3 regions of the Janthinobacterium sp. B9-8 genome follow, and region 1 is predicted to be linked to each of the others. Evidence: predicted binding sites of a transcription regulator. Region 1 holds the regulator's gene; each other region holds the start of a gene.

The links. Region 1 encodes sigma-54, which starts transcription at its own class of promoters, with help from an activator protein. Its sites were predicted from a motif close to TGGCANGNAANCTGCTTT; they were not measured.
Region 2: the regulator sigma-54 is predicted to act here: its motif matches at 1,970-1,987, upstream of VN23_RS17645 (pilin).
Region 3: the regulator sigma-54 is predicted to act here: its motif matches at 3,850-3,867, upstream of yiaY (L-threonine dehydrogenase).

Annotation. Positions count from the first base shown of each region.
Region 1 is NZ_CP014222.1:4,140,101-4,149,838, reverse strand. Features, by position in the region: gene hprK (HPr(Ser) kinase/phosphatase) at 1-416, opposite strand, end outside; gene ptsN (PTS IIA-like nitrogen regulatory protein PtsN) at 397-870, opposite strand; gene hpf (ribosome hibernation-promoting factor, HPF/YfiA family) at 976-1,302, opposite strand; gene VN23_RS18715 (RNA polymerase factor sigma-54) at 1,327-2,700, opposite strand; gene lptB (LPS export ABC transporter ATP-binding protein) at 2,701-3,426, opposite strand; gene lptA (lipopolysaccharide transport periplasmic protein LptA) at 3,423-3,926, opposite strand; gene lptC (LPS export ABC transporter periplasmic protein LptC) at 3,904-4,482, opposite strand; gene VN23_RS18695 (KdsC family phosphatase) at 4,482-4,997, opposite strand; gene VN23_RS18690 (KpsF/GutQ family sugar-phosphate isomerase) at 5,104-6,075, opposite strand; gene VN23_RS18685 (monovalent cation:proton antiporter family protein) at 6,306-8,276, shown strand; gene VN23_RS18680 (M23 family metallopeptidase) at 8,445-9,629, shown strand; gene VN23_RS18675 (Do family serine endopeptidase) at 9,684-9,738, opposite strand, start outside.
Region 2 is NZ_CP014222.1:3,908,244-3,917,981, forward strand. Features, by position in the region: gene cysN (sulfate adenylyltransferase subunit CysN) at 1-642, shown strand, start outside; gene VN23_RS17640 (pilin) at 800-1,225, opposite strand; gene VN23_RS17645 (pilin) at 1,461-1,895, opposite strand; gene VN23_RS17650 (tetratricopeptide repeat protein) at 2,033-3,646, opposite strand; gene VN23_RS17655 (pilin) at 3,712-4,125, opposite strand; gene VN23_RS17660 (pilin) at 4,183-4,596, opposite strand; tRNA gene VN23_RS17665 (tRNA-Thr) at 4,784-4,859, shown strand; gene VN23_RS17670 (Maf family protein) at 5,115-5,711, opposite strand; gene rlmH (23S rRNA (pseudouridine(1915)-N(3))-methyltransferase RlmH) at 5,827-6,297, opposite strand; gene VN23_RS17680 (EAL domain-containing protein) at 6,294-7,844, opposite strand; gene VN23_RS17685 (TIGR01621 family pseudouridine synthase) at 7,912-8,598, shown strand; gene VN23_RS17690 (LytR/AlgR family response regulator transcription factor) at 8,692-9,459, opposite strand; gene VN23_RS17695 (sensor histidine kinase) at 9,428-9,738, opposite strand, start outside.
Region 3 is NZ_CP014222.1:2,502,589-2,512,326, forward strand. Features, by position in the region: gene VN23_RS11145 (hypothetical protein) at 1-359, shown strand, start outside; gene VN23_RS11150 (LTA synthase family protein) at 541-2,559, opposite strand; gene VN23_RS11155 (DUF502 domain-containing protein) at 2,989-3,681, shown strand; gene yiaY (L-threonine dehydrogenase) at 3,914-5,065, shown strand; gene VN23_RS11165 (hypothetical protein) at 5,585-5,983, opposite strand; gene VN23_RS11170 (Crp/Fnr family transcriptional regulator) at 6,611-7,417, opposite strand; gene VN23_RS11175 (catalase) at 8,204-9,738, opposite strand, start outside.

The sequences.
Region 1 (9,738 bases):
GAAACCGCCAATGCCTTCGAGAGGTAATAGCGTAGTACATCCATCAAATAGGGGGATTGCTCGGGGGAGGTGAGCAGCGGCACATGAAAACGCTCAGAGGCTTCGCGCAGGCAGTCGCCCACAATCTGGCCATTGGCCACAATCACAGCAGCCATTTCATTAGAGAACAGCCGCGCGAGGGATTCTCTTTGCGCCTCGGGGCTAAGCTGCAGCAGATAAACCGTTTCTGCCACCCCAAGCACCTGAATGCGGTTGGGGTGGATAAAATTCAGGTGGCCGACTAAAGAGAGTGTTGGCTTTTGCTCAGATGCATCATTAGATAGCAGATTATTCGCACCCGATTGCCCTGCTACCCACGTCAGTCGCAGCTTCTCGGCGTTATCGATAAAAAGCTGTCTAACTGAAATCTGTGGCATAAGGCTCCCAAGTACTGATTAGCTTCCAGATTTGGCCGGGTTCGGTGGCCGCCAGCAGGCTCTCGCGCAATACTTTATCTGAGAAAAGCTGAGCCAGTTCGGACAAAATTTGCAGATGTAAATCGGTAGCGTGAGCAGGCACCAGCAACACAAATACCAAGGAAACCGGTTTGCCATCAGGCGCGTCATAAGGGATAGGCTCATTAAGCCGTACAAATGCGCCTGTAGCTTCTTTCAAACCTTTAATCCGGCCATGCGGGATGGCAACACCTTGCCCAAGCCCTGTGGAACCAAGCTTTTCCCGGGCAAACAGGCTATCAAAAATAACACTGCGGGCAATACCGTGGCTATTCTCAAACAGAATGCCGACTTGTTCAAAAATACGTTTTTTGCTGCCGACTTCCATATCAAGGAAGACATTTCCGCTAGGCAAAATTTGGGCGATCAAGCTCATTGTAGACAGACCAAAACAGGGACGACACCCATTGTAGCGCCGTCGTTTAAAAACAAAAACGGGAACCTGAGTATTCCGGTTCCCGCTAAGGTGAGAAAAGTCGCTTTATTCAGCGGCAGGCTGGTGCTGCTTAATGGATTCGTTACGATGATCCATCGATTTTTCTTTGTGCTTCACAACTTGTCGGTCTAGCTTATCGGCCAGCAAGTCAATGGCTGCATACATATTTTCATCCGTCGCTTCGACGTGGATATCGCGGCCGCGAACGTGAACGGTTGCTTCAACCTGATGTTGCAGTTTCTCCACGGATAGGATGACATTAACGTCAATTACATTGTCAAAGTGTCGAATGACCCGCTCCATCTTACTGTTTACATACTCACGGATAGATGGGGTCACTTCAAGATGATGGCCACTGATATTCAAATTCATAGGGTTACTCCTTCCGTTGGGGCCTTACAAACTTTTGCGCTGACTTACTGGGTAAATCTGCAACGCTTCACGGTATTTGGCAACGGTGCGCCGGGCTACCACAATACCTTGAGCGGATAATGCTTCTGCCAATACGCTATCACTTAAAGGTTTTTTCTTATCTTCTTGCTGCACCATCTGCTTGATCAATGCTTTGATCGCTGTAGCAGAACACTCTCCTCCGGCATCCGTATCAACATGGCTACCGAAGAAAAACTTAAATTCATATAGGCCACGCGGCGTAAGCATATATTTTTGCGTGGTTACCCTAGAAATAGTCGACTCATGTAAATCTAGCTCTTCGGCGATATCTCTGAGCACTAGCGGGCGCATCGCCACTTCACCGTGTTCAAAAAATGCGCGCTGCCGTTCTACAATCGCTGTGGCTACTCGCAAAATGGTATCAAATCGCTGCTGCACACTTTTTACTAACCAACGTGCTTCTTGTAACTCTCGCGCTAAATGGCCGCCATCGCCTTTTTGTAAGATATCTGCATAAAGGCGATTCACGCGCAATTTAGGCATCGAAGCATCGTGTAATCTAACCCGCCAAACACCGCGTACTTTTTGTACAACGACATCAGGGCTTACATATCTAGGCGATGCTACAGACCATTGTGCGCTTGGCCTAGGGTTTAAACTTACAATCAATTCTTGCGCTGCTTTTAACTCAGCATCCTCGCATTTAAAAGCCCGTTTAAGCCTAGTGTAGTCCCGGCCAGCTAATAAATCGAGTGAATTTTCGGCAATCTGCAAGGCTAAATCACGGGCGGCGCTCACTGGCTTCTGGCGCAATTGTAAGCATAAACAATCAGCGGTATCTCTTGCTCCAATTCCCAAAGGCTCTAAATGCTGTAAGCGAATTAAAGCAATTCTTAAGTCATCAAGTTCGAGTTCATAATCTTGGATAAGTTCCTCTGGCAGCTGAGAAAAGACATCTTCTAAGGATTGAGAAAGAAACCCATCTTCATCCAATGCCTCAATCAGCATCAATAACAAGGACTTATCCCGATGCGACAAAGGCAGCAAACCTGCTTGCTGCAGCAAGTATTCGCGTAAATCTAAATCGCGGGCGATATTGCTGGCCGGATCAAAATCATCGTCATCATCCGAGCTCCCGTGGCTTGTGCCTTCCCAGCGTAAACCATCGTCTTCACCCATTTCCCACTGCGGCTCTGCTTGCTCTGCCTCGCCAGCAGCGGCTTCTTCGCCACGCTCCAATAACGGGTTTTCGCTCAGATACTGTTCAAGCTCTTGTTGAAACTCAAGAGTGGAAAGCTGCAGCAGCTTGATAGCCTGCTGCAACTGAGGAGTAAGATTAAGTTGCTGGGATAACCGCAGCTGCAGGGTTTGTTTCATTTACATGCGGAAATGTTCACCGAGATAGACCCGACGCACACTTTCATTTTCTACAATATCTTTCGGAGCACCAGACGCCATCACCGCACCTTCGGAGATGATGTAGGCACGATCGCAAATACCAAGGGTTTCACGCACATTATGATCAGTGATCAAGACACCGATTCCACGTTGCTTTAAAAAACCAATAATACGTTGAATATCCATCACAGCAATCGGGTCTACCCCTGCAAATGGCTCATCCAGCAAGATAAAACGCGGGCTGGCGGCCAAGGCACGGGCAATTTCTACCCGGCGACGCTCGCCCCCTGATAAGCCCATTGCACCTGCATCACGCAAATGATCAATGTGCAAATCGTGCAGCAGCTCATCAAGCCGGGCGTTTATTTCATCGCGATTTTTACAATGCAATTCAAGCACTGCAGTGATATTTTGTGCCACTGTCATTTTACGAAAGATAGACGCTTCTTGTGGCAAGTAGCCTAAACCTCGCCGCGCCCGCTGATGAATGGGTAAATGGCCGATATCCTCGCCATCCAGCGTAATACGCCCGCCATTCATCGCGACCAGACCCACAAGCATATAAAAACTGGTGGTTTTACCCGCGCCATTAGGGCCAAGCAAACCTACCACTTCTCCACTTGAAATTTCCATAGTGACATCACGCACCACGGTTCTTTTTCCGTAACGTTTTTCTAGCTGCTCCGCTCGTAAAGAACTACTCATGGTGCAGGTGCCTTTTTCGGTGTAATCACGATATTGACGCGCCCGCCGCTCTCTGGTTTGCTCTGCGCTTGATAGGCTTCATTGTTTAAATCGTAAGTAATCAAATCGCTATGAATTTGATCTTCCCCACGTTTCACCCATGCCTTATCAATCAACTTAAGAATGCCGGTGCGCCCGTCATAATCAAAACGCTGCGCTTCGGCATCCACCCAATCATTACCGCCATCCATTTTCTGCCGAAAGCGAACCGGCCCGCCATTGCCAGCAACAAATTGATTGCCCGCCTCATCCTGACGTACCGTCAGCTTATCAGCCCGAATGCTGAGTGTGCCTTGGGTCAGCACCACATCTTTGCTACAAACGCTAGCCTGCGTTTTTTGATTCATTACACAATTTGCAGCAACAATATTGATCTGTTTTTCCCGGTCTGCTTTTTCTGCATATACAGAGCCTGCCAGCAGCATGAGTAAAACAACTTTAACGGGTGCGAATCGGCTCATAGCTCATCCTGACTTTAGATTTAAGTTCTAGCGTTTCAGCCTTGGAATCAGCAATAAAACCGACTGATTCAATAACATACGTGCCCATCACTGCGATTGCCGGCGCTTCTGAGCTGGCAAGTCCTTCCTGCGGTAAAACGCGCATATCACGCCCATTAATCGTTAACTCTGCTTGCGTAGCACTGGCCGATCTAACCATTTTAACCATGCCGGGAAACCAGACTTCACTCCCCTGTTTTATTGATTTAGCACGCTCGCCAGTGACTTCTAAACGAGGCTGATCAGGGGCGGTATAGCGTAAATGTGGTTTTTCCAGCCAGGTGATATCGCCAGCGGGCAAATGAGAAACATGGGTGGCGGTTAGCAAAGACAAGGGGCGTCCATCTTCACCAAAACGCACTGCAGTGGCTTTATCTACTAGCATATCGGGCTGATTTGCATTAATTGCAACCGCAGAGCCAGGTAAACTTGCCGCTCTATCGAGCAGCCAAGTCAGGCTACCCAACAAAACAACAAGGGCCAGCGGTAGCAGGCGAGTAGTCCCCGGCACTGCCATCAGGCGAGGTAAGGCGCCATAGCGGCATCAAACGTACCTTGTGCTTGCATCAGGTATTCGCATACTTCGCGCACGGCTCCCCGCCCACCCGAGCTGCCCGTAATATAGTGAGCATGTTTACGCACTAACTCCGGAGAATCAGGCACCGCTACCGCAAAAGCGACTCTGCGCATCACCGGAAGATCAATCACATCGTCGCCCATAAAACCACAGACATCCTGGCCAACTCCAGCGGCTAGCAGTAAATCTTCATAGCTTGCCCGCTTATCGTGAGCGCCCTGATAAAGAAAATCCACCCCCAGATCTTTGGCACGTTTCTCAACTAGCAAAGAAGTACGGCCGGTAATAATGGCTAATTTCACACCGCTGGCGCGTAACATTTTTAGCCCGTGACCATCCAGCGAGTTAAAAGCTTTTAGCTCTTCACCCGCATCGCTGTAATACAAGCTGCCATCGGTCATCACACCATCAACGTCAAAAATCATTAAGCGCACCGCTTTTGCCATATCAGTCATTATTATTTTCCTATTTGTCATTTAGCTGCTTTTGGCACTTTTTAAAACGGGAATAACAGCCTGCTGCAATCCCACACAAGCCTGCTCCGCGCTATATATGTGCATTTTAAACCACTCGTGCTCGCAGCAGGTCGTGCATATTAATCGCCCCGACCAGCACACCCGCATCCAGCACCAATAAACCATTCACACGGCGTGCATCCATTTGCTGAACAGCCTCCGCGGCTAATTTACCCGCCTCAATCGTGGCAGGAGCTAAGGTCATTACGCTGGAGACCGAAGTATCACGTACATCGACGCCCTGATCCAGTGCGCGGCGCAAATCGCCATCGGTAAAGATGCCCATCAATTTACCTGCAGCATCCACCACCGCGGTCATACCCATGCCTTTCTTGCTGATTTCCAGCAGCGCATCGCGCAATAACACATCGTGCTGCACTACAGGCAAAGCATCACCGGTATGCATTAAATCGCGCACGAGCACCAATAAACGCCGACCTAAGCTGCCGCCCGGATGCGATAAGGCAAAGTCTTCAGCCTGAAAGCCGCGCGCTTCCAGCAGGGCCACAGCCAGTGCATCGCCCAAGGCAAGTGCCGCCGTAGTACTTGCGGTAGGCGCCAGATTCAGCGGGCAGGCTTCTTGCACCACACCCGAATCAAGATGCACGGTCGATTGTTTACTTAAAGTAGATTCAGCATTGCCCGTCATGGCAATCAAAGGAAGGCCTAAGCGTTTTAGGCTTGGCAGCAGGGCAATCACTTCATCGCTTTCACCCGAATTAGACAAAGCCAGCACCACATCACTGCGGGTGATCATTCCTAAATCACCGTGTGCCGCTTCGGAAGGGTGAACAAAAAAAGCAGGAGTGCCAGTACTGGCCATGGTGGCTGCTATTTTTTTAGCAATATGCCCCGACTTGCCAATCCCGATCACGATCACCCGCCCCTGGCAGGAAAGAATCAGCTCGCACGCTTTAACAAACTGATCATTCATTCGCTCGGCCAGCGCGAAAACAGCATCAGCCTCAACCCGTAGCACGCGACGAGCGCACTCGAGGATAAATTCAGCATTTTTCATATGCGCGAAAGTATAAGAGAAGCAGGCCCTCTCCCGCCACCTGCGTCTGCTGGCAATATGCCAATCAGGATCAATCTTCTTGCAAATACTACCTTCAACGGCTTGCTGCCAGCAGCCTGCCGAACTAAAAACGGATCGACTGCGAGGGTAAAAGGTAGTACCTGAAATGAAAAAAACGCTAGGATGTAACCCTCCACTTTTAATTCACAAGAGAAAAACGAACTCAGCCTATGTCCATTCAACTATCTTCGCTCTTGCTCTTGCTTGCCGCAGCCGTTTTAACGGTGGTGCTTTGCCGTCGCCTAAAGCTGCCAGCCATGCTTGGCTACCTAGTTGTTGGCTTATTAATTGGCCCCCATGCCCTTGGCTTTATTGCCAGCAGCGATGAGGCCACTCATCTGGCCGAGTTTGGTGTCGTTTTTTTGATGTTTACATTGGGACTGGAATTTAATCTTGCCCGGCTCAATGCCATGCGCCGCATCGTATTTGGCTTGGGTGCAATGCAAGTCATGAGCATGCTGGCTGTCGTCATGGTGATTTGCCTGCTGGCCGGCTTAGACTGGAAAGTAGGCTTGGCCCTAGGTGGAGCGCTCTCGATGTCATCCACCGCGATGGCGTCTAAATTACTGGCTGATCGCAATGAGCTGCATTCTGCACAGGGACAAAACGCCATCGGCATTTTGCTATTTCAAGACTTAGCCGTTGTCCCTTTCCTGATTATGATTCCCGTACTCAGCTTTCCGGGCAATGAATTGCTAATGGCACTGGGTTTTGCCGCACTAAAGATTATTGTGGTGTTGCTGGTTTTGCTCTACTTCGGGCAAAAGCTGATGCGGCCTTGGTTCAATATCGTAGCCAGACAGCATTCCAGTGAGCTTTTTATGCTCAACTTGCTTTTGGTTACTTTAGGAATCGCCTGGATCACCGAGCTTGCGGGCTTATCACTGGCTCTGGGCGCTTTTCTGGCGGGTATGCTGATTGCCGAAACAGATTTTCGCTATCAGGTTGAAGACGATGTGCGCCCATTCCGGGATCTGCTGCTTGGGCTATTTTTTGTAACCGTTGGCATGAATCTGGATTACTCCGTGCTACTTACTCAATGGTGGCGGGTCCTACTGGTATTAGCACTGCTTGGTCCCGGCAAGATTTTAATGATTGCTGGGCTCTCCAGACTATTTGGCAGCACACCCGGAGCCGCCTGGCGCACCGGCTTTACCATAGGACAAGGGGGCGAATTCGCTTTTGTCATGCTGGCGCTCGCCTCTAAGAGCGCACTCTTACCCGAAAGCATTTTACAAACCACCATCGCCGGCATTGTTTTATCGATGCTGATCACCCCGTTTTTAATTCAGCATTCCGATAAATTAGTATTGCGCCTCGCCCGCTCAGAATGGATGAATCTGGCCGCTAATTTGCATCAGGTGGCCGTGCGCAGCATGCAAAGCCAAGGCCACGTAATCCTCTGTGGCTATGGCCGCAGTGGCCAATCTCTGGCCCGGATATTAAGCCAGGAAGGAATAGGTTTTTTTGCGCTGGATTTAGACCCGGATATGGTGCGCGAAGCCGCGGCCGCTGGCGATTCCGTCGTTTATGGCAATGCAGCCAAGCGAGAAGTACTGATCGCCGCAGGCTTAATGCGGGCTAGCGCCATTGTGGTGACTTACGCCGAAACCCATTCCGCCATGCAGATTTTAGAAATCGTACACTCCATCCGCCCGGAGCTGCCGGTGATTATTCGCACTCAGGACGATAGCGATATCGATAAGCTCAAAAACGCAGGCGCCACCGAAGTAGTGGCAGAAATCATGGAAGGCAGCCTGATGCTGGCCTCCCATACGCTGATGCTGCTGGGCGTGCCATTAAATAAAGTCGTCCACCGCGTGCGTGAAGTTCGTGAAGCCCGCTACCAGCTGCTACGCGGCTTTTATCGCGGTGTAAGCGAAGACGCCGACGATAGCGACCGGCCCCAGCCGCGTTTACACACCATCTACTTAGCCAACGATGCCGCTGCCGTTGGTAAGCACCTTGGCGAGCTCAAACTAGAAAGCCTTCATATCGAAGTACGCAGCGTACGCCGCCGCAATATGCCCCCCACCCAGCCAGATGCCAGCTTTGAATTACAAGCAGGCGATATTCTGGTGATTCTAGGAGAAAGCGATAATCTGGCGGCGGCAGAGATGCTTATTTTGCAGGGAAGTTAAAAAAACATTTTGCGCTTTAAAACGCGGCATTAAAGCTGTAAAAACATTGACTTACAGCGCATACAAGCTGACCATACACTGTCGTAGTTCTGTTTCACAAAGATAGAATTGCGAAGCCAGATAGCGGACTAACACACCGCCGCTTGCATCCTTATCAAGGAGGTCTGTATGCGTAGTCATTGCCTTACCCAACTTGCCTTACTATCCGCCACTCTCTTGAGTCTGCCCTCTGCGGCAGAAATCAGCCCCGAGCTACAGAAAACTGCCAGCCAGGCTATGCTCTTGCAACTGCAACCCACCGTACAGCAGGGCGTTCTGGTCGAAATCCAAAAAATACATCCTGATAAACTCTGGATTTTGGGCAGTGCCACCCTCATCCTGCCCTCGCACCTTGACGATGTACCCGAAACACGGCTCTTTATGGCGCAATACATAGCCAACCACTGGCGGGTAGCGATCGAGGGTAGCGAGCAATATGGGCAACTGCTGGAACAAGCACCTGATGCGCTCTTTGCCCCCAATGAAAGAAAGCTGCTTCTGCAATCCCAGAGCGTGAATCAGCGCCAGAAACGCAGTGCTCCGCTGGCGGAAGTGCAGACAGGGCTTGGCCTGCCTTGGGCAGAAGGCACAGCATGGCGGCTAACCGGCGGGCCGCATGGCGATGATCAGACCAGCCGTCCTTTTAATTCTCTGGATTTTGCAGGCGGCAATGGCAGAGTGGAGGCTCCACGTGACGGGCTGATTTATCAAAGCTGCTTACGTAATGGAAGCGGGCTGATTACCCTTGTCCACGATAATGGCTTTACCAGCAGTTATTACCATATGGAAAACCTGACCAATCTGAGCAATGGTGCGGCGGTCAGCAAAGGCACTTATCTGGGGAAAATCGGCATGGGCCTGCCTTGCGGCGGCTCCACCACAGGGCCACACGTCCACTTCGCCCTTAAGCAAGGCAGTAATAAAACACCGGTCGATGGCAAAATGATCGGAGGCTGGTCATTCCGCGAAGGCAATGCGCCTTATCAAGGCTATGCCTCACGCAATGGCCAGCGGGTCAATGTGGGTGGTGAATTAATCAACTTTGGCGGCGGCAGCTCCCTGCCTTCCGGCAAAGTAACGCCGGGCAATAATGAGAGCACAGTTAATCTGCGCCAGTCTCCATCACTCAGCTCAGCCATTGTTGGCTCCTTGCAAAGAGGCGAAATCGCCACCATTGCCTGCACCGCTCAAGGCGATTGGGTAGATGGCGTATGGGGGCGCACTCAGCTTTGGAACCGTTTAAGCGCAGGCAGCTGGATCAGCGATGGCTTTATTGATACAGGCAGTAACCAAGCCGTAGCACCGCCTTGCTAAATCACAAAAAAAATCCACGCAGATGCGTGGATTTTTTTGGCAGGTGCGCCGTAACTATCGCCGGTTAAATTTAGGCCGCTTACCTAATTTAACGGGTAACAGCACCGGT
Region 2 (9,738 bases), 230 kb from region 1:
GGCCGCGTATTTCCAGGTGACGAAATCATCGCCCTGCCTTCAGGCAAAACGGCCAAGGTAAAAGCGATTGTGATCTATGAAGGTGAGCTGGAAACCGCCTTTGCAGGCCAAGCCATCACGCTGACCTTAGATCGGGAAATCGACATCAGCCGTGGCGATATGATCGTTAAAACCAGCGATATCGCTCCACAAATCGGCCAATCTTTTGACGCGCATTTAGTGTGGATGAACGAAGCGCCACTGACCGTGGGCAAAGAATACGGCTTTAAACTTGCGGGTAAAAACGTCTTTGGCCGAATCGCCCAAATCGCCCACCGTGTGGATGTAAACAGCATGGAGCATGTGGAAGCCAAGGAGCTAAAACTCAACGAAATCGGCCTCTGCCGCATCATCCTAAATGCCCCCGTCGTCTTCGACACCTACGCAGATTGCAAAGGCACCGGCAGCTTCATCATCATCGACCGGCTAAGCAACGCCACCGCAGGCGCAGGTATGATCGAACAAGCCGCGGCCCATTCAGCCAGCGACGAGCAAGATGAACGGGCTAAATGGCGTGCTTTTGAAGTGGATTTAAATACACTGGTACGCAAACACTTCCCAGAATGGGGCGCGCGGGATGTGAGGGAGATTTTTAAGGGGTGATGGTTTATTTTGTAAGGTCAATAAGAGTAATAGCGCAATTGCACCATGAGTGATTAATCAGCAGCATCAAACACACAATCCAGCATCCATTACAGATACTGGATTGTGTGGTATCACTTTGCTCATTCGGCACAACGTGCCACAACTTATTAAACCCTTACACCTGTTTGCACGTTTTAGGCGCTAAATCCTCGAAACCCGCCACAATCCCTGTCGTCGCACAAGTCCACTCACCACCAACAGCACGCGTCCATGTAATCTTTGCCGCAGAAATTTTCCCTGGCGCATTGGCCATTGAGCATGAAATAAATACAATCCCTGTATTCGCAACTTCTGCAGTCATTGTGCAATTATTGGTAGTAGCAGCTAAGCCAATAGCTGCTGCATTTGCAATGATCTCACCGTTATTCAACTTTACTTCTACTACTGTTTTTCCCGGTGTAACTTCAGCCAAGCCCGCAGCCATCTTTGCTTTCGCTTGGTAATTCGCATATGAGGGAATCGCTATTGCAGACAAAATGCCAATAATTGCCACAATAATCATCAATTCAATCAGAGAAAAACCTTTTTGCATGTTTTTCATATTGCACTCCAACAACTATCTCAGAAAAGTAGAGAAAAACTTCAACTCTTACAAATAATACATTGTCTTATTTTTATTCAAAATGAAATAGCTGACCTCTAGGCTCCCACAAAATGAGGAACACGGGATGAGAAAAATTATCACGAGATAATGCTTTGGATAAGTTCTGCATAAAATAAAAAAATGGCCTACTTATATTGAGTAGGCCATTTAATTAAAACGATATAAATCCTAATTAGCTATTCTTGCAACCCTTAGGCAAGGCTTTCAAAGCTTCGTCAGCCCATGCACCTGTGGTCTGACATTCCCACTCACCAGAAACTGAACGAGTCATTTGCAACACTTTACCAGCAAGAACTTTAGGCTGGTTAAGCATTGTGCAAAGGATACCGCCATCAGCAGTCACAGCACTCAGTGTGCAATGTGCCGTTGTCACTTTACCGATATAACCTGCAGTCGTAGCATCAGCAGCAAATACTGGAGTTTCACCATCAGAAAGTTTGCTGTCATAAGGGGTTCTGAAAGCATCAATTTCTGCCAATGCTGCAGCAGCAAAAGATTTTGCAACGTAATTTTGATACGAAGGAATCGCTACTGCAGCCAAAATACCGATAATCGCTACAACGATCATCAATTCGATCAGGGTGAAACCTTTTTGCATGTTTTTCATTTTTATCGCTCCCATATAATGTTTAAGAAGGAAGCCCTACGCTTCACTTAACCAAAACATTCACGGGATGATACTAAGCAATAGTCATGCCAGCTTATAAAACAAGCCGACTCAAATTATTTTACCGATGAGTGCACTTAACGCCGAGCACAAACAGCTACAACTCCTATCGCACATGCTTTAGCGTAGTCTTCTTTGGCAAGCTCCGGTTTCCCTTGTAGCTCAAAAGCCCGGGCGCGACCAAGATAGGGCCTGAAGTAGTCAGGCTTTAACACAATCGACTGATCAAAGTTTACCAGTGCCTGTTGGTAATCTTGCATTTCAAGATAAACAGCCCCTCTATCGTTATAGACAAAACTATATTGCGGCCATATTTCTAGTGCTTTATTAAAATCATCTAAAGCTAGTTTATATTGCTTTTCTTTGAAAAATGCCAAACCTCTATTATGGTAAACACGTTCAACACCTGGTCTATTCTCTTTACCTTCCACTAATCTAGCAGCATCATCCCATAGCAATAAAGGGTGCGAAAAACTAGTCAACCTTTGTAAGGTTAAAGGAATCATAAATAATGCAATGATACTTAGTAATATAATTGATTTTTTCGGGCTAATTTTTTGCACGAAAAACGGCAAAGCACACGATAAAAAAACAATCCAGATATAACTACGATAAATGACAAACGACTCTTGAATACGAATAGTAGAAAACTCAGTAAAAAACAATACCCATGGGCAAAGAATAGCAAACCCCAATAACCCCACCAAACCTTTACGTAACAGTAAATAAATGCATGGTAGCGGAAAAATAACAAATAAAGTTGCGCCAATAATTTGAGGGAACAAAAAAAAGCGTGTGGAAAATGTTTCATATATGTCTATAGACATCCAGCGCGGAGAGGGAACAATCCAAACCATTAGATATTTAAAGAATAATCCTGCCTGAGTGAATATTGAAAGTGGGTAAGCCAGCTTTATATTAAAATAAGGATCAATTACTTTCAATCGGGCAAGCATTTCTGGAGCACCTAACTCATAAGTAGACCCATACAAATCAATTTCAGATTGTTTTGTATATAAAACATAAATTGCAATAAAAAAACATAATAAAAAATATGGCCAGCTAAATTTAACTATTGATTTGAAATCATTCTTTATTAAAACAGAAGCAGCAAAAGCTATAACTGGTAACATAATCGCATGCTCTTTGCACAATACCGACAAACCATATAATGCAACTGAAATATATAAATATATTTTATTTTTAAATAAAACACTCTTCAAAAATATTATTAACATAGCAATTGCAAAAAAAGTAGACATTAACATACTTCTTTGCGATAAATATGCAACGGAATAAACAGAGGCGGGATGCAATAAAAATATTAAACTAGCAAAAAATGCAGTATTTTCTAGTGATAACCCTTCATATCTACTATCAATAACTTCATAAAAAATAAATTTTAGAAAAAAATATAGAAGTACTCCATTAGACGCATGAATCAGTGAATTACCAAGGTGCAACCAAACAACATCATCACCAAGCAAGACTCGGGTCCATTCAAATGTTGCATATGGAAACCATCGCAAAGAAAAATCAAAAAACTTATTTAAAAGATGATGGTGTTCAGTTCCATTAAAAAAATACAAATCATCAAATACAATTGGGCCCCATAAAAAATTAAAGTATATTAAAAATGGAAAAAATATTATCAACATCAAATGCAAATAAATTATATTTTTATTGTTCACTGGACCCCCCTTGTTTTTTAATATTAAAAGATGAGCAAAATAAAACGCTCATCTTTTAATTTTTTTTACTTACAATATTTAACACCCAAACACGTCCCTGTTTGTGCCCAAGTAATAGCTGTCCCCTGTGCATTTAAAGTTGGTGTCAAAACAAAAGTGTAGCCACCCGCTGCTGCTGTACCAGTAAATGTAATCACGCCATTTGTTACAGTTCCCCCTGTTGCTAAGCCTGTTGTAGCTACAGTGGGAGTTGCTGGAATACCTTGAGTACCTGCATTACAACCTGTAAATGTATTCAAGTCAGCATGGCACAATGCAACCGCTTGTTTATATGAATCAGAAATACTGAGAACTTCAGAAAATTTCGCTTTTTTTGTATAATCTTGATAAGAGGGAATTGCTACGGCAGCTAAAATTCCTATAATTGCCACAACAATCATCAATTCAATTAATGTAAAACCTTTTTGGATGTATTGCATTTTACTCTCCAAATAGAGCTAGCAAAAATGCTAGCTCTATAAATTGAACGTCTATGTTCACTTGCAGTACTTAACAGCTAAGCATGTACCAGATTGTGTCCACGTAATTGCAGTCCCTTCTGCATTTAAAGCAGGAGTTAAAATAAAGGTATATGCACCTGCTGCCGCTGTACCTGTAAAGGAAATAACGCCATTTGTTACCGTACCCCCTGTTGCTAAGCCTGTTGTAGCTACAGTTGGGGTAGCCGGAATACCTTGAGTACCTGCATTACATCCCGTAAACGTATTTAAATCTGACTGGCACATCGCCACAGCTTGTTTGTATGAATCCGAAATACTCAGCACTTCAGAGAACTTCGCTTTCTTCGTATAGTCCTGATAAGACGGAATCGCAACGGCGGCCAGGATACCGATAATGGCGACCACAATCATCAGTTCGATCAGGGTAAAACCTTTTTGTAAGTTTTTCATATCTTGCTCCTAAATCTTTAATTTAAAAGCTTTTTTCCCCGAGCATTAAGCCGCAAAATATGTTTTTTGCTTGTTTATGACATGTGCAATATCGATGCCTGCTTGCTTAGCTTTTGATCGCTGACTGATTAACGGCGGAATTTATCGGTGGGGTGAGGCGCTGTGGCTTATAATTTTATTGAGTCTTGCCGTTGTAGCTCAGTTGGTAGAGCAACTGATTCGTAATCAGTAGGTCGGGTGTTCGATTCACCTCAACGGCACCAATAGAATCAGCGCCTTAAGCTATTTAGTAGGCGAAAACTTATATTTATTGAACTCTTAACTCATAAAAATTATTTTTCTCATAAAAAAGACCCCGAAGGGTCTTTTTTATGACTGGCTCTAAACACAATGTGACAAAAATGGTCAGGTAGCGCCCATTTTTGACATCAGGTAGACCATTTAGTCCATACAGAATCAATAAAACCTGTAAACACAACACCATAGGTATTATTTCTAACCTCTGTACACAAACGTAATTAGCCTGCTAAAAACCCCAAACCGTGACGAGCAAGCAGGGCGGCTGTGTCGTGCAGGGGCAAGCCCATTACGCCGCTGAAGCTGCCTTGCAAATCAGAAATAAACAATCCAGCCCTGCCTTGTATGCCATAGCTACCAGCCTTATCCATAGGTTCGCCACTGGCAACATAGGCTGCGATTTGCGCAGGGCTCAGTGGCATAAAGGTAACTGTACTAAGCGATAGTATGATTTCTATGCCGGTATTGGTGCGTAAACCCAGACTGGTAAGCACTTCGTGGCTGCGGCCAGATAACTGCTCCAGCATAGCGGTTGCATCGTTCGCATCCAGCGGTTTACCCAAAATTTGTCCGTCCAGCACCACCGTGGTATCTGCGGCTAAAACGGGTAGGGGATGTTTATCCTGTGCCAGCATGGCTTGCCAGCCTGATTCTGCCTTAGCCTTCGCCAGACGCAGCACATAATCCTTGGCGGTTTCATTTGGGAAAGGGGTTTCATCGATAGGGGCAGAGATGCGTTCAAAATGAACGCCAATTTGCACCAGCAGCTCCTGACGGCGTGGGCTGCCGGAAGCAAGATAGAGTTGAGGTTTTGGCATGGGTATATGACGTGTAGGGCGGGTGAAACCCGCGTTGTGAATAATATTGTAATGGAATAATGAGCCGCATTAAAAAATGGCGGGTTACAACCCACCCTACAACACCACAACATCATTACTCGCGATGATAAGGGTGGTTATTGATAATCGATACCGCCCGATAAAGCTGTTCGGCCAATAGCACTCTAACCATGCCATGCGGCAGGGTCATGGCTGAGAGTTGCAATAGCTGATCGGCGCGTTTTTTTACACTGGGGTCTAGGCCATCGGTGCCGCCAATAATAAATACCGTTTCCCGACCATCAATTTGCCAGGTCTTCATTTTTTCGGCGAGCTGCATGGTGGTCCAGTTAGCGCCATGCTCATCTAAGGCCAATACGCGGGCATCTTGTGGGATGGCCGCCAGGATACGCTCGGCTTCATCACTCATCACTTGCTGTGCGGTTTTGCCACTGCCCCGTTTATCAGGCTTTAGCTCTAGCAATTGCAGCGGAAAATCACGTGGCATACGCTTAGAAAACTCTTTATACCCAGAGTCGATCCAATCCGGCATCTTGTGCCCAACAGCAATTAAAGTCAGTTTCATACGGTGTCAGGCAAAGGATCGGAGCTTAGCGGTTTAAATCTTGCAGGGGTAGGGGTCTGCAAAAATTGCCTGAGCTCTTCAAAAGGCATCGCCTTGGCATACAGCCAACCTTGTCCCCATTCAACGCCCATTTCTTTTAGCGTTTCTGCCTGCTCGGTGGTTTCAATTCCTTCTGCCACCACGCTCAAACCCAGTGCAGTAGCCATTTGTACGATATGCGATGCCACATGATGCGTGGCAGCACCACTACCTAGTGCTTGCACAAAGCTTTTATCGATTTTTAGTATATCCACCGGCAAAGTATGTAAATAGCTAAGGCTGGAATACCCCGTGCCAAAATCGTCAATCAATATAATGTGGCCCGCTTGCCGCAAGCGGGTAATCACCTCGATCTCGCTCTGGCCCAGCACTAGGCTACGCTCAGTGATTTCTAATTCAATGCGGCTCGGGGCAAGCTGATGCTTTTTGCAAAGCGCAGCAAGGTTTTCTACAAATAGTGGCGAGGCTAAATCTGCGCCCGCTAAATTCACAGAGATAGAAACATCAGTGTTAGCAAGTTGCGCTAAATCAGTGGCCACTTTTTCCAGTACAAATTGTGTCAACAGGCTGATCTGGCCGTTTTCTTCGGCATAGCCGATAAAAAGATCCGGGCTAATTTTGGAGCCATTTTGCCGCTGCCAGCGTAATAGCGCTTCAGCGCAGCATACTTCACTCTTTGCCAACGTCACCATGGGCTGATAATGCACTTCAAACTCACCCAACCGCAGGCCTTCGATGATCTCCAGCCCCATGGTAAAACTACGCCGGGTAAACCAGATAATAATGCCAATAAATATAATGCAAACCACGCTACATAACGGCAACAAGTCTTTAAAGTAATCTTGCCAAGCACGTTGCAACTCTTTTGGGGGCAAGGAAGCGGTAATTTTATAGTTTGGATTTGTTCGGCTTACACTAGTCTGCTGCAACCACGTTGTGTCTGGCTTAGGCTTCACATTCTTGGTACTGGCCAAACGCCTTTGATTACGATCCACTTCAATATATAGCCCTCGCTTTTTAACAGGCAAGATATCAACTAAATACTGTGAGTTAATCACGGCATAATGTGGTCCTTTACCATACAGAATAGAGGGCTTAGGTAAATCCCCTTTAAACTCAAACCACAGCGAGCGACCCAACATAGTGTGTTGATCTGGTGGAGGCAAAGGGTAATTTGATCTGCTCGATGCCGAACATTTCACCACGCCATCCGGCGCATAGATCACGCTACGTACAAATAGCTCACTGAACGTAATATTACTCAGGCGCTGCTGATGAGCCTCACTACAGTCATTTAAATCCGATTTATCTAACTGCTCAAGAAAATGCCCACTCACCGTATAAGCACGATCACTACGCAGCATAGCTTGCTCGGCAATATCATGAAGATAGCCCTGCAACTCTTCCTTGGCCTGCTCTCTGGCCAGCCAGGCTGCAAATAAAGTGACCGCCACACAGGCAAGGATCGAGATTAGAATGGCTTGCCATAATAGTTTCTTTTTGCGCATATGATTATGCTTACGTCCTATACCTAGCAAAATGTCCATCATCGTAATCTCTTTAGCCTAGCCAAGCATGCCCCCACATACAAGCCACCCACTTATTGCCTTTGAGCATTCCGATTTTTTAGTCGCCATCAAGCCTGCAGGCTTATCTTTTCACCAAGAAGCAGGGGAGGCGGGTTTTGTTGAAGTATTACGCCAAGCGCTAGGCGGAATGCCGCTTTGGCCTGTGCATCGACTTGATAAACTGACTTCGGGTTTGCTGCTTTTTGCAAAAAATGCCGAGGCAGCCCGCTACTTTGGCGATGCTTTTGCTGAGCACCGAATTAATAAATATTACCTAGCCATCTCCGACAAAAAACCATCCAAAAAACAGGGCTGGATCAAGGGTGCAATGGAAAAGGGCAGGGGAGGCTCTTGGCGATTAAGTCGTGATGGCGAGTTAAAAGCAGCCACGCAATTCTTTAGCTATGGAGATATGCTTTATGGGCAACGATTGTTTATCCTTAGGCCACTCAGTGGCCGCACCCATCAATTACGCGTTGCCCTTAAGAGTTTAGGCAGCCCTATTTTGGGCGATGAGCGCTATGGCGGCACACCAGCAGATCGTGGCTACTTGCATGCATGGGCTTTAGATTTTGATTATCAGGGAGAACAGCAGCGAATTTTACTGGCCCCGGAAACAGGATTGGCATTTCAGGACTTAGAAGCGCAACTTGCAAAAATCGCAGCACCTTGGAATTTACCTTGGCCTAAGTAAAGACGAGGAGGGACTTGCGGCGCACTGCGCTCTTGCTTAGCGACTAAAACCCGTCGCACGCAAAGCTTCAAGTGCGCCCTACGCTGCTGAAACCTACCTGCCTTCGCTTTCCAGTTTTTTAAGCTCTTTAATCACATGCTGCTGCCTGCGGCTCACCGCCAAACGCTCGGGTAAATCGCGCAGAATCACTTGCCAGTGCGCTTCGCTCCCCCCCACGGCGGACTTCTCAAAGCCCGACATCATGTCCCGTGCCACCAAGCAGTTGCGATGAATGCGCACAAAATGATTGCCGAATTCTTCTTCTAAACGAGTCAGCGAGTCCTCGAGCAGATACTCGCGATCGCGTGTGCGCAGCGTAATGTATTTTTGCTCGGCTTTTAAATAATACGCATCCGAAACAGGAATTAAATGCACCCGACCACGCTCAGTGACGCTGAAATGGGTACGGGCATGACTGGCTGGCTCTGCTTGCGATCTGGCTGTTCGCATATCTTGCACCCGCTTTAAAGCGGAGATCAGCCGCTCTTTACGAATAGGCTTTAACAGATAATCAACCGCGCGCACTTCAAATGCAGCCACACCGTATTCTTCAAAGGCCGTAGCAAAAATCACCACAGGCGGGTGTGAAAAATGGCTTAGCTCGCGGGCCAGCTCAATACCGCTCATTTGCGGCATCTGAATATCCACAATCACCGCATCGGCATCGGCTTCCGCCAAGGCTGCAAGGGCGGCCATGCCACTGGTGGCTGTGCCAACAACATCGTGCGGGCATTCATCAGCAACGTCCGCCAGCACATCTTGCAGCCTGCGCAAGGCGGGGATTTCATCATCAACAAGAAAAAGGCGCAGTGGCGTTCCCATGGGGAATCTCCCGGTAAGGCAAGACAATATGTACTTGATAATAGTCGTTATTCGCGTAAGTGCTTAGATTGGCTTCTGCATCAAAGTGGAGCAGCAAACGCTGACGAATATTTTCTAGCGCCATACCATTGCCTCGATGCTGACTTACCGTCCCTGCCGGCGGCAGAGAATTTCTAATCCCTAAATGAATATGCTTATCTTTAACAGCGATGCTAATTTGCACAGGGCCTGGATTCAATATAGGTTCTACACCGTAGTAAATGGCATTTTCTAATAAGG
Region 3 (9,738 bases), 1.6 Mb from region 1:
ATATTCAAGAATTAAGCCAAATATCAAAAACCCTAGCCCGCGCCCTGAGCAGCAACAACACCGGCCACATTACCCTACAATTTGCCCCACTATGCGAGGTATCTAGCGAGCTATTTAAAGAAGTAAAAGATATCCGCAAAGAAATCAAAGGCATCATCAGCGATAACGAACAAGCCCTGCTAGACGATAATGTGGGCGCACTGGCCTATGTGCCTGAATTTCGCCGCTGCATGGGCCCCGCGCTGGCCCGCTCGATTGTATTAAGAAACTTCGCCAATATGGTCGACGCCGTACTCCTAGCGCAAATTCAGTATTCTGATGAAAATGTGGAAATCGAATTATTAATTGAAGCGGCGTAATTTACACCTACACGCAAAACGCCACCTTGATGAGGTGGCGTTTTTTATTGGCTGCTAACGTTACATAGTAAAACCCAAATCTTGAACCACGGAGGCCACAGAGAACACAGAGTTTCACGAAGGAAAACAGGGCTTGAATATCAATTAGCCGCCAAGGAGCACATTGCTCCCTCACAACTGATTACTTCCCCCCACTATGCGTCAGCATATAGTCCGACACCGTGTAGTAATCCCTTAATTGCTGCTTCATTCTGTCGGCAATCTCTGGATGCTCGCTGGCTTTATCTACCGATGGCGTATTGGATTTCATATCAAACAGGCCGCCGCTTTTTTGGCTGACTTGCATAATGTAATACCAGTCTTTATCCAAGATACCAATCTCGCCGCCTTCATCGGGGTAAATCGTAAAGGCAAAGCGAGAAGCATCAAAACGTGGATCAAGCAAATCGCGGCCCATGCCTTTATTTATATATGACAAATTAAACAGCCCTGCGATAGTTGGCAGGATATCGATTTGCGAAGCGGTTTTGTCGTAGCGAGCCGGCTTCAATAGCTTAGGTGCGTAAAGTACAAAGGGCGTATGCACCGAAGAAAGCTTTAAATCCTGAAACGCACGCGGCACATTGGGGCCTACATCGTGGCCCATGGCGCGAATGCCGTGATCGCCAAAGAACACAAATACCGTATTATCGAAATAAGCCTCTTTCCTTGCCGCTTCCATGAATTTTTCTATGCAGTAATCCATGTAGCGGAATGAGTTATATTCATCCACCGCAGCAAAACCATTGGCATGCAACTCGGCAAGGCTCGGGTTTTTTAATTTAAAATCTGTATCTTCCGCCGGAATGGTATAAGGGCGATGATTACCTGATGTTTGAATCACGCTAAAGAATGGGCCTTTCTTTTCCCTGAATACCTTATTGGCCTCTAGGAATAGATTTTTATCCGAAATACCCCATACATCATTGCGTGGCGAGCTATAGCTTCCTTCCTCGTGAATCTTTAAACCCTCAATATTTTTAGTCAGTACCCCGCGTACATTGGCCCAAGTGGTACTACCGCCAATAAAGTAATCTTTCTCATAGCCTTTAAAGGCATTAATTAATACATTTTGATTTACAGCAGCCGGATTGCGGCTGGATGTATCTCTTAAATCTACATCAGGAACACCGGATAAGCCCGCAAAGATACCGCGTGCCGTGCCAAAGTGTGGAGTGTAAAGATTATCAAACCAGATACTTTCTTTGGCCATTTGGGTAAAGAAAGGCGTGGTTTCTAAGGGGTTACCGTAAAGGCTGGTTTTGTAGCCTGAGAACGATTCCAAATAAACCATCACCACATTGGGCTGGCCTTTAAAAGCATTGGCCTTAGGCTTGATATGGCGCTCAAAATTCAGCGTTTTAGCATCGGGATGATCCACGCCCAAATACGCGGCAATTGCAGGATAAGCCGCCCGCACATCGTCAATCGAATAGGTGTCTTTGGTATACGACATGGTGTCGAAAAAATTTAAAGCAGGGTTCAGCGCCACAGCGGCAGCAAAACTATTGGTGCTGTAATAAGCATCGCTCCAGCGCAGCGGGTATTGCGAAAACTTGCCGTGAATTCCCAGCAAAGCAGCCAGTACGGACACCAGCACAAGTAAGGACGTTTTCCACTTACCTGCTTCCCAGCCCGCAAAGCACGAAACCCAGCGCATCAAGCCCGCCACACCCCATGTCAGCAAAGCTACAGACAAAGCCCAGACCAGCGTTAGCTTGCCCACAGGATAAGTCGACCAAACCATCCCGGCTGATTCATCCAAGTTATATAAGAAATTCAGTACGCTGGCAGAAAGCTTAACGCCCAGATAGGAGTAATGGGCAAAGTCGACCATATGGCTAAAAATCAGCACAGCAAACACCAGCGCAAACCATACTAGCCATAGCCGTCTGGCCAACCCTTCTTTAAAAGGAGTGGTCAGCTTAAAGCCCCCCAGTAGCAACATCGGTGCAAGACTTAACAGGCCCAGGCGCAAATCAAAACGCGCCCCCAGCAATAAAGATTCCGCCAATAAATGGCCGGGCAAAGGATCGGCCTTATTGCCAAAAGCAGTAGCAAAGCCAAGCCGGATCAAGATGCCCAAGGCAATAAAGACCAGTATATAGACGGCGGTAAAGCGGAATAAGCGAGGGATGCGCATGGGCTGTGTAGGGTTCATTTTCTAGAAGCGCAATTCTACCTGATGTTTTGAATGTGCCCACCCCATATTGCAATCAAGTTGCATTAACTACAATCGACCACGCTTGCCCACAATGCCTGCTAAGCCCTGCCCGATAACAACACACCCGTCCAAACTAAAGCCGCCCTACACCTCATCCAATCGGCTGGAGCACCTTTAAAAGCAAGAGATTTGCTACTTTGGCTGGCCGTAAATCAAGCTTGCTCATCGCAATAGTAACAAGAAGTCATTACATCTTTTCGCCATAGAGGGCACATTGTGAAGCCGTCTCTACCTGCTAAATTTACCTAAAAAAAGTGAAAAATAGGCAAATCCGATCATTTTGCCAGCGGCCAGACTTTGAGCTATCAGCCTAAACAGATAGGGAGTTAGAATGGCGGCACAAATTTTAGCTCACCGGAATATTCAATGATCAAGCGTAGCCTTGAAAGTGTCGTCACCACCTGGCTGGCTGGCCTATTGGCCCTGCTGCCCCTTTTACTCACCATGGCTTTGCTAGCGTGGGTGGTCAAGATGCTGAATAATTTTCTTGGGCCACAAAGCATGGTTGGGCAACTATTTGCCCTAATGGGCCAGCCCATCGTTGATCACCCTATTCTGGGTTATTTAATCGGCTGGGCCATGCTGATTGGCGGGATTTACCCGCTAGGGATTATTGTACAATCCAAGCTAAAGAGACATCTTGCCTATTTGCTTGATAAAACAGTCAGACGAATTCCGGTGATTGGTGCTTTGTATAATACGGCAGATCGGTTTGTTGGCTTACTCGATCAAAAAGAAGACGCAGATATTGGCTCGATGAGCCCGGTGTGGTGTTTATTTGGCGGCGATGGCGTTGCGGTCTTGGCCCTGATGCCCAACCCTGAGCCCATCGAAATCGAAGGCCGCATCTATCAAGCCGTTTTAGTGCCCACGGCTCCTGTGCCAATTGGTGGAGGGTTGCTCTACATCCCCAAGGAATGGATACGCCCAGCCAATATCGGTGTAGATAAGCTCACCAGTATCTATATGTCGATGGGCATTACCCCACCGCCATCGCTCAAAAAATCCGCACAATCTGCCCCAATGGTTTATCCCGATCCTAAGCAGCTGGTTGATTAAACGAATATGACGAAGTAAAACCCAGATCTCGAAACACAGAAAACAAGGAGAAAATCAGTTTGGAGCTTACGTTTTACGCATACCGAACGGCATCCCCATACGCAGTAAGATAAAGGGACGATTGTGCTCACGCGCGAATAGCCCCCAACTTACCATCTTTCTTTGATCTGACACAAACCCTGCAATAAGCAAAATGATTAAGCTCAAATTTTGACCTGCAGGCAGATCCGCCATGACTACTACCGCATTCTTTATTCCAGCAGTAAATCTAATGGGCGCTGGCTGTCTTAAAGACGCAGCAAACACCATTCAATCCTACGGCTTTAAAAAAGCGCTGATTGTGACCGATACCGTGCTCAATAAAATTGGCATGGTGGCAAAAGTGTCCGAGCTGCTAGGCCAGCATGGCGTGGTATCGGTGGTATTTGACGGTGCTCAGCCCAATCCCACCATTGGTAATGTTGAAGCAGGCTTAAAGTTACTCAAAGAAAACGACTGTGATTTTGTGATTTCCCTAGGTGGCGGCTCACCCCACGATTGCGCCAAAGGCATTGCACTTTGTGCCAGCAACGGCGGAAAAATCGCCGATTACGAAGGCCTCGATCAATCTAAAAAGCCGCAGTTACCGCTCGTTTCAATCAACACAACAGCGGGTACGGCCAGTGAAATGACCCGCTTCTGCATTATTACTGACGAATCACGTCATGTAAAAATGGCGATTGTAGATAAGCACACCACACCTATTCTTTCGGTAAATGATCCTGAACTGATGCTCGGCATGCCAGCCAGCCTGACCGCCGCCACCGGCATGGATGCACTCACTCACGCCATTGAAGCCTATGTTTCCACCATCGCCACGCCGGTTACCGATGCCTGTGCACTCAAAGCGGTGACTTTAATCAGCGACAATCTGCGTCACGTGGTCTCTGACGGGCAAAACCTACAAGCACGCGAGCAAATGGCTTACGCGCAATTCCTAGCGGGCATGGCCTTTAATAACGCCTCGCTTGGTTATGTACACGCCATGGCCCATCAATTAGGCGGCTTTTACGATCTACCACACGGCGTATGCAATGCGGTGCTATTGCCACACGTGCAAAAATTCAACTCCCGCATCGCCGCCAAACGCCTCGGCGAAGTCGCCCACGCCATGGGTTGCGATGTGCGCTTCTTATCAGACGAAGCCGCCGCCGAAGCCTGCCTTGCCAGCATCCGCCAGCTTGCAGCCGATGTAGGCATCCCCGTTGGCCTGACTGAGCTAGGCGTAAAAGAAACCGACTTCCCAACCCTCACCGCGAATGCACTGAAAGACGCCTGCGGCTTTACCAATCCGATCCAAGCCACGGCAGAAGAAATTACTGCGATTTATAAAGCCGCAATGTAAAACGCAAGCGAAATCAATTCGCCTTAAAACAATAGATAACGCCGCATGCAAAGACAATTTGCTTGCGGCGTTTTTAATTTTTTACAGGTGCAGCACAGCAAAACCCAAATCTTGAAACACAGAGAACATGGAGTTTCACGGAGAAAACAAGGCTTGAATTAAGTTATTCTGCAGGTTTTAAGTAGTTTAAAACCCAGCAATTTGATTCGTATCGCAGCTGGTAGCAAGGGGCTGAAATCTCCCCTTGAAACACGCCGGGGTGAGGAACAAGCGGAGCGGGGTTTCGGCCAGAGGCCAGCGAGGCACGAGCGAGTCTCGCCTGCCGCCATCGCTCAAAAAATCCGCACAATCCGCCCCAATGGTTTATCCCTAAGCAGCTTGTGATTAAACAATTTTCCCGTCCTCTTTTGCCAATACCAAGCGCTGAAATTAAATAGCGCTGACTTTGCAATTAACAATTGCTTCAGTCAGCGCTATTTACATCATGCAAAATAGATCTTCGCCATCCATTATTCATAACTAAACAGTATGGGTATTCCTATCCGCAGGCCGATATATGCATAAAGCTTGCAGGCAAACATTTAATGATCGGAAATAACGCACTGACCCCTGCTCGCTGGCATTGAGCCAGTATTGCATTGAGCTTCCCCAGACACTTGAATTGAGCTTTGCAAAGAAATTCAAGTCATCGCCAAACATGGTCAGTACATTTGCAGCACGATCATCTTCCGAGGTAGCTGAATCAGCAATTTCAGCATCCATCTTTGGATACTGCGTTTCAGCTTGCTGGATAAACTCTTTAAACGCGGTAGGTTCTGGGGAAGGCGTTGAGGCCATCCGCGTAGGATCAACACTGCTATTAAAATTTTGCTGTGCCCGTGGTGTTTCACCAAGATTTATCTTCTTTTCGTCGCTCATTATGACCTCTGAGTGGATAAGGCACATCGCAATCGTTGCTGTGCCAACACAACGATTATGGCAAGCGTCTTGGGTGAGTTCTGTACGCTAGCTCTCATAAGCGATAGATACCCCCAACAATTTCTTATACTTCCTCCCCCAAAAGTCATTTTTACAAAAATTCCATTTCTCGATCCCTCTCAAATTGTTGTCATAAAAACACCTACGCAGTATCAGCCCACGTTCTACAATCCTTTTTACTGACTATGTTCGCAAGCAAACAGAAGGCCCCTTCATGGCAGCCCACCATAAAAAAGCCGCTGATCATGCGAAACAAGCCAGTAAAATTTATACAAGCATGCAAGACAATGATGAATCTGATGATAAAAGCTAATTTATCCCTTAAACCGGATATACAGCATTAATCCGACGCTCACTACTTTACAAACCCTTCTATTTAGTAAAGGTTTGAACTGATTTCCAATTATTCCCCAAGCGCTGAATGAATAGTTCATGGTAATGAAAAAAATCATTGAGCAAGTCAAATTGGGCATTTAAAAAATACTAATCTAATTTCGTTTTAAGTGAGCTTTCGGCAAAACTATTAAGTGTAATGATCTAATTCCAACACACACCTTTATAGATGCGTCATCCAGCTAAACGAGAAACAAAAACACCAACCGTAGTTTTTGAGCGTGACTTCCTAGCCACCCTCAATGGTAATGGGTTTGTGCTTACGGGAAGAGTGTGTTCTGGCAATAGACGATTAAATTCTTTTTTAACCACTTGATAACACTCGCAGGAACGTTTTTCTACGCCTTTGCGATCTAACACGATGATATGCCCGCGGCTGTATTGAATTAACCCAAGCTTTTGCAAATTGCCGGCCGCTTCGGTAATGCTTTCTCGACGAACTCCCACCATATTGGCAATTAACTCATGTGTCATCGTGATTTTATTTCCAGATAATCGATCTAAAGTAAGCAGCAACCAGCGGCAAAGTTGCTGATCTAAAGAGTGATATCGATTGCACACTGCCGTTTGTGCCATTTGCATAATCAGTGCTTGGGCATAATGCAGTAATAAATGCTGCATTGGCCCGGCTAAGCAAAATTCACTTTTAAGTAGATTCGCGCGCAATCGATGTGCCTGCCCCGCACTTTGTACAACGGCACGACTTGGCGTACTGCCCCCTCCCATGAACAAGGAAACGCCGACCAAACCTTCGTTACCAACCCCCGCAATTTCGGCAGAAGAACCATTTTCCATAATGTATAGCAATGAAACGATTGCTGTAGTTGGAAAATAAACATGCTGCATATTGCAGCCAGGCTCGTACAAAACATTACCTAAGGGCATGCTGACTAGCTCGAGATGCGGAAGCAGCCGGGCATAGACGTCTGCAGGTAAATTGGCAATAAGATTATTTTGGCATGTGGTATGAAGACTGGACATCATATATTACCTCCTGTTCCTATAGCTGTTTCGACAAATAACGACTAAGCAAATTTAACGTCAGTTATACGTCAAACTTAAAGGCGCATTATGTGCGTAACCGAACATAGAGAATAAAAACAACACAAATTTATTTTTAATATTCTTACATGAAAATAACTATATAAAAAACAATAAAGATTATTTTTTCATAATTAACAGAAGCAATTTATTATTTATGGAGGCTCTGAACAAATGCCTGTACCAGAATAATAAAAATTTAAACAGTAGATCGCACATAAAAAAATCAGGCCTGCCATAAGATATGGACAAACCTGATTATGCCTCTTGTTAAAACTATTTATAAATATCATAGAGCAAGTTAAAAATGCGTATTTATTCAGCATTGCTCACGGATTTCACCCCAATCCTATCAACTTACGAAAATATCATTTACCGTTGGTTTTGAATTGAGCGACGGGTTTAACGAATGTACTTCGTGCTAGAAATAATGAGCATTGCCATAGGCTAATTACGTATTAAAAATTAAATGAAAACTAAAGTTTAAAAAAATAATTGTGATTCTTCAGGTTTACCAATTGAGAACATGATGATTTATTTTTAATTACCGTAGTTATGATTTTCTCAGAGCTTACGTAAGGTCTGTTGACATTTAATTCGCAATTGCGCTGGGCCGGAAAACGGCTAGGCACAAGGAATGCGACAAAGGTAATAACAAGTAATTACCGAGAAGCATAACGCAGTGACTAGCCGTTTTCCGGCCCATAGGAAAAGCACCAACCATCATCAAATAAGGGGTGGATCCAACTCACGAGCGGGATGACGATGCTTACCTACCGCAACAAAGAAGGCTGCCACACTCTCATCAAGCGCATCCACACTGGCTGCCTGCAAAACGCCTGGATCAGTTTTACCTGATGGTAGTGTGATCGTGATACCGGCTTTTTCGAGCAAGGCTTTCGATGCACCAAGGGCAAGAATAGTCTTGCCATGGCGATACTGATTGGTGACGAACTCCAATGTCTGTCCATATCGAGCCAACAACGCAACGCCCTTCGCACCATCAGGTAAGACCAGCGCGTCAAACAATACCGATGATGAATTCTCCAGCGTAGCCGTTGCAAGCAGTAATGTGCCATCAGCAGTTTGCACAGCACCCAGCCGGGGGGCAATCATGCAGGCTACGGCACCTTCGGCAGTGAGCGCGGCTTGTATGCTCATAACAGAAGCCCCATCAACACCATCAGCAACGAGAATGGCAACCTTGCGCGTGCGAATATCACCCGCGCCAGGTAGCGCAGTCAGTGAAAGAGCGGGCGATATCGTCACTTCCGGGGTAATCACTTTTGCCAGTGCCTTAGGCATATTTTCAGGCACGCTGACACCCAGCCCAACTGCGATTTTTGTGGCCATATCGACAGACACATTCATCAACGAGGCCAGCATGCGCTCGCGAATGGCTGGCACGGTGAGCTTGCTTAGTTCGAAGCGAAAGCCACCGATGATGTGCGCCTTTTCAACCTCAGTCTGACTCTCATAGAACAAAGTCGCTTGGGTGTAATGGTCGGCAAACTTTTCTGGCTTGCCGCGCAACTTATCGCTTTCGAGCGGCTGCGGGAAGGATACAAAACCCGCCGCACCCGCTTGAAATGGGCAACCGCCGCCTAGCGAGTTGGGCTCGTAGGCAACTCGGCCGCGGGGTATGGCTTGGCGATGCAAACCATCGCGCTGGTTATTGTGGGCAGGTACCAGCGGTGCATTGATAGGAATCTCATGAAAATTTGCCCCGCCTAGCCGGGTAATCTGGGTATCGAGATAGGAATGAATACGACCAGCCAGCAGCGGATCATTGCTGAAATCAATCCCGGGCACCACATGCGCCGTGCAGAAGGCGACTTGCTCGGTCTCGGCGAAAAAATTATCAGGATTACGATTAAGCACCATGCGGCCAACCGGCGTCACCGGCACTAGTTCTTCGGGGATCAGCTTGGTGGCGTCAAGCACATCGAAGCTGAAACTTTCGGCTTGGGCTTCAGTGAAAATCTGAAGACCAAGCTCCCATTCCGGGTACTCGCCCGATTCAATTGCATCCCAGAGATCGCGGCGATGAAAATCGGAATCAGCTCCGGCGATCTTGACCGCCTCGTCCCAAACAAGCGAATGGGTGCCAAGTTTGGGTTTCCAGTGAAATTTAACGAAGTGAGAATCTCCATTAGCATTGATCAGCCGGAAAGTGTGTACACCGAAGCCCTGCATCATGCGCAGGCTTCGAGGAATACCGCGATCAGACATCACCCACATCAGCGTATGCGTGGTCTCCG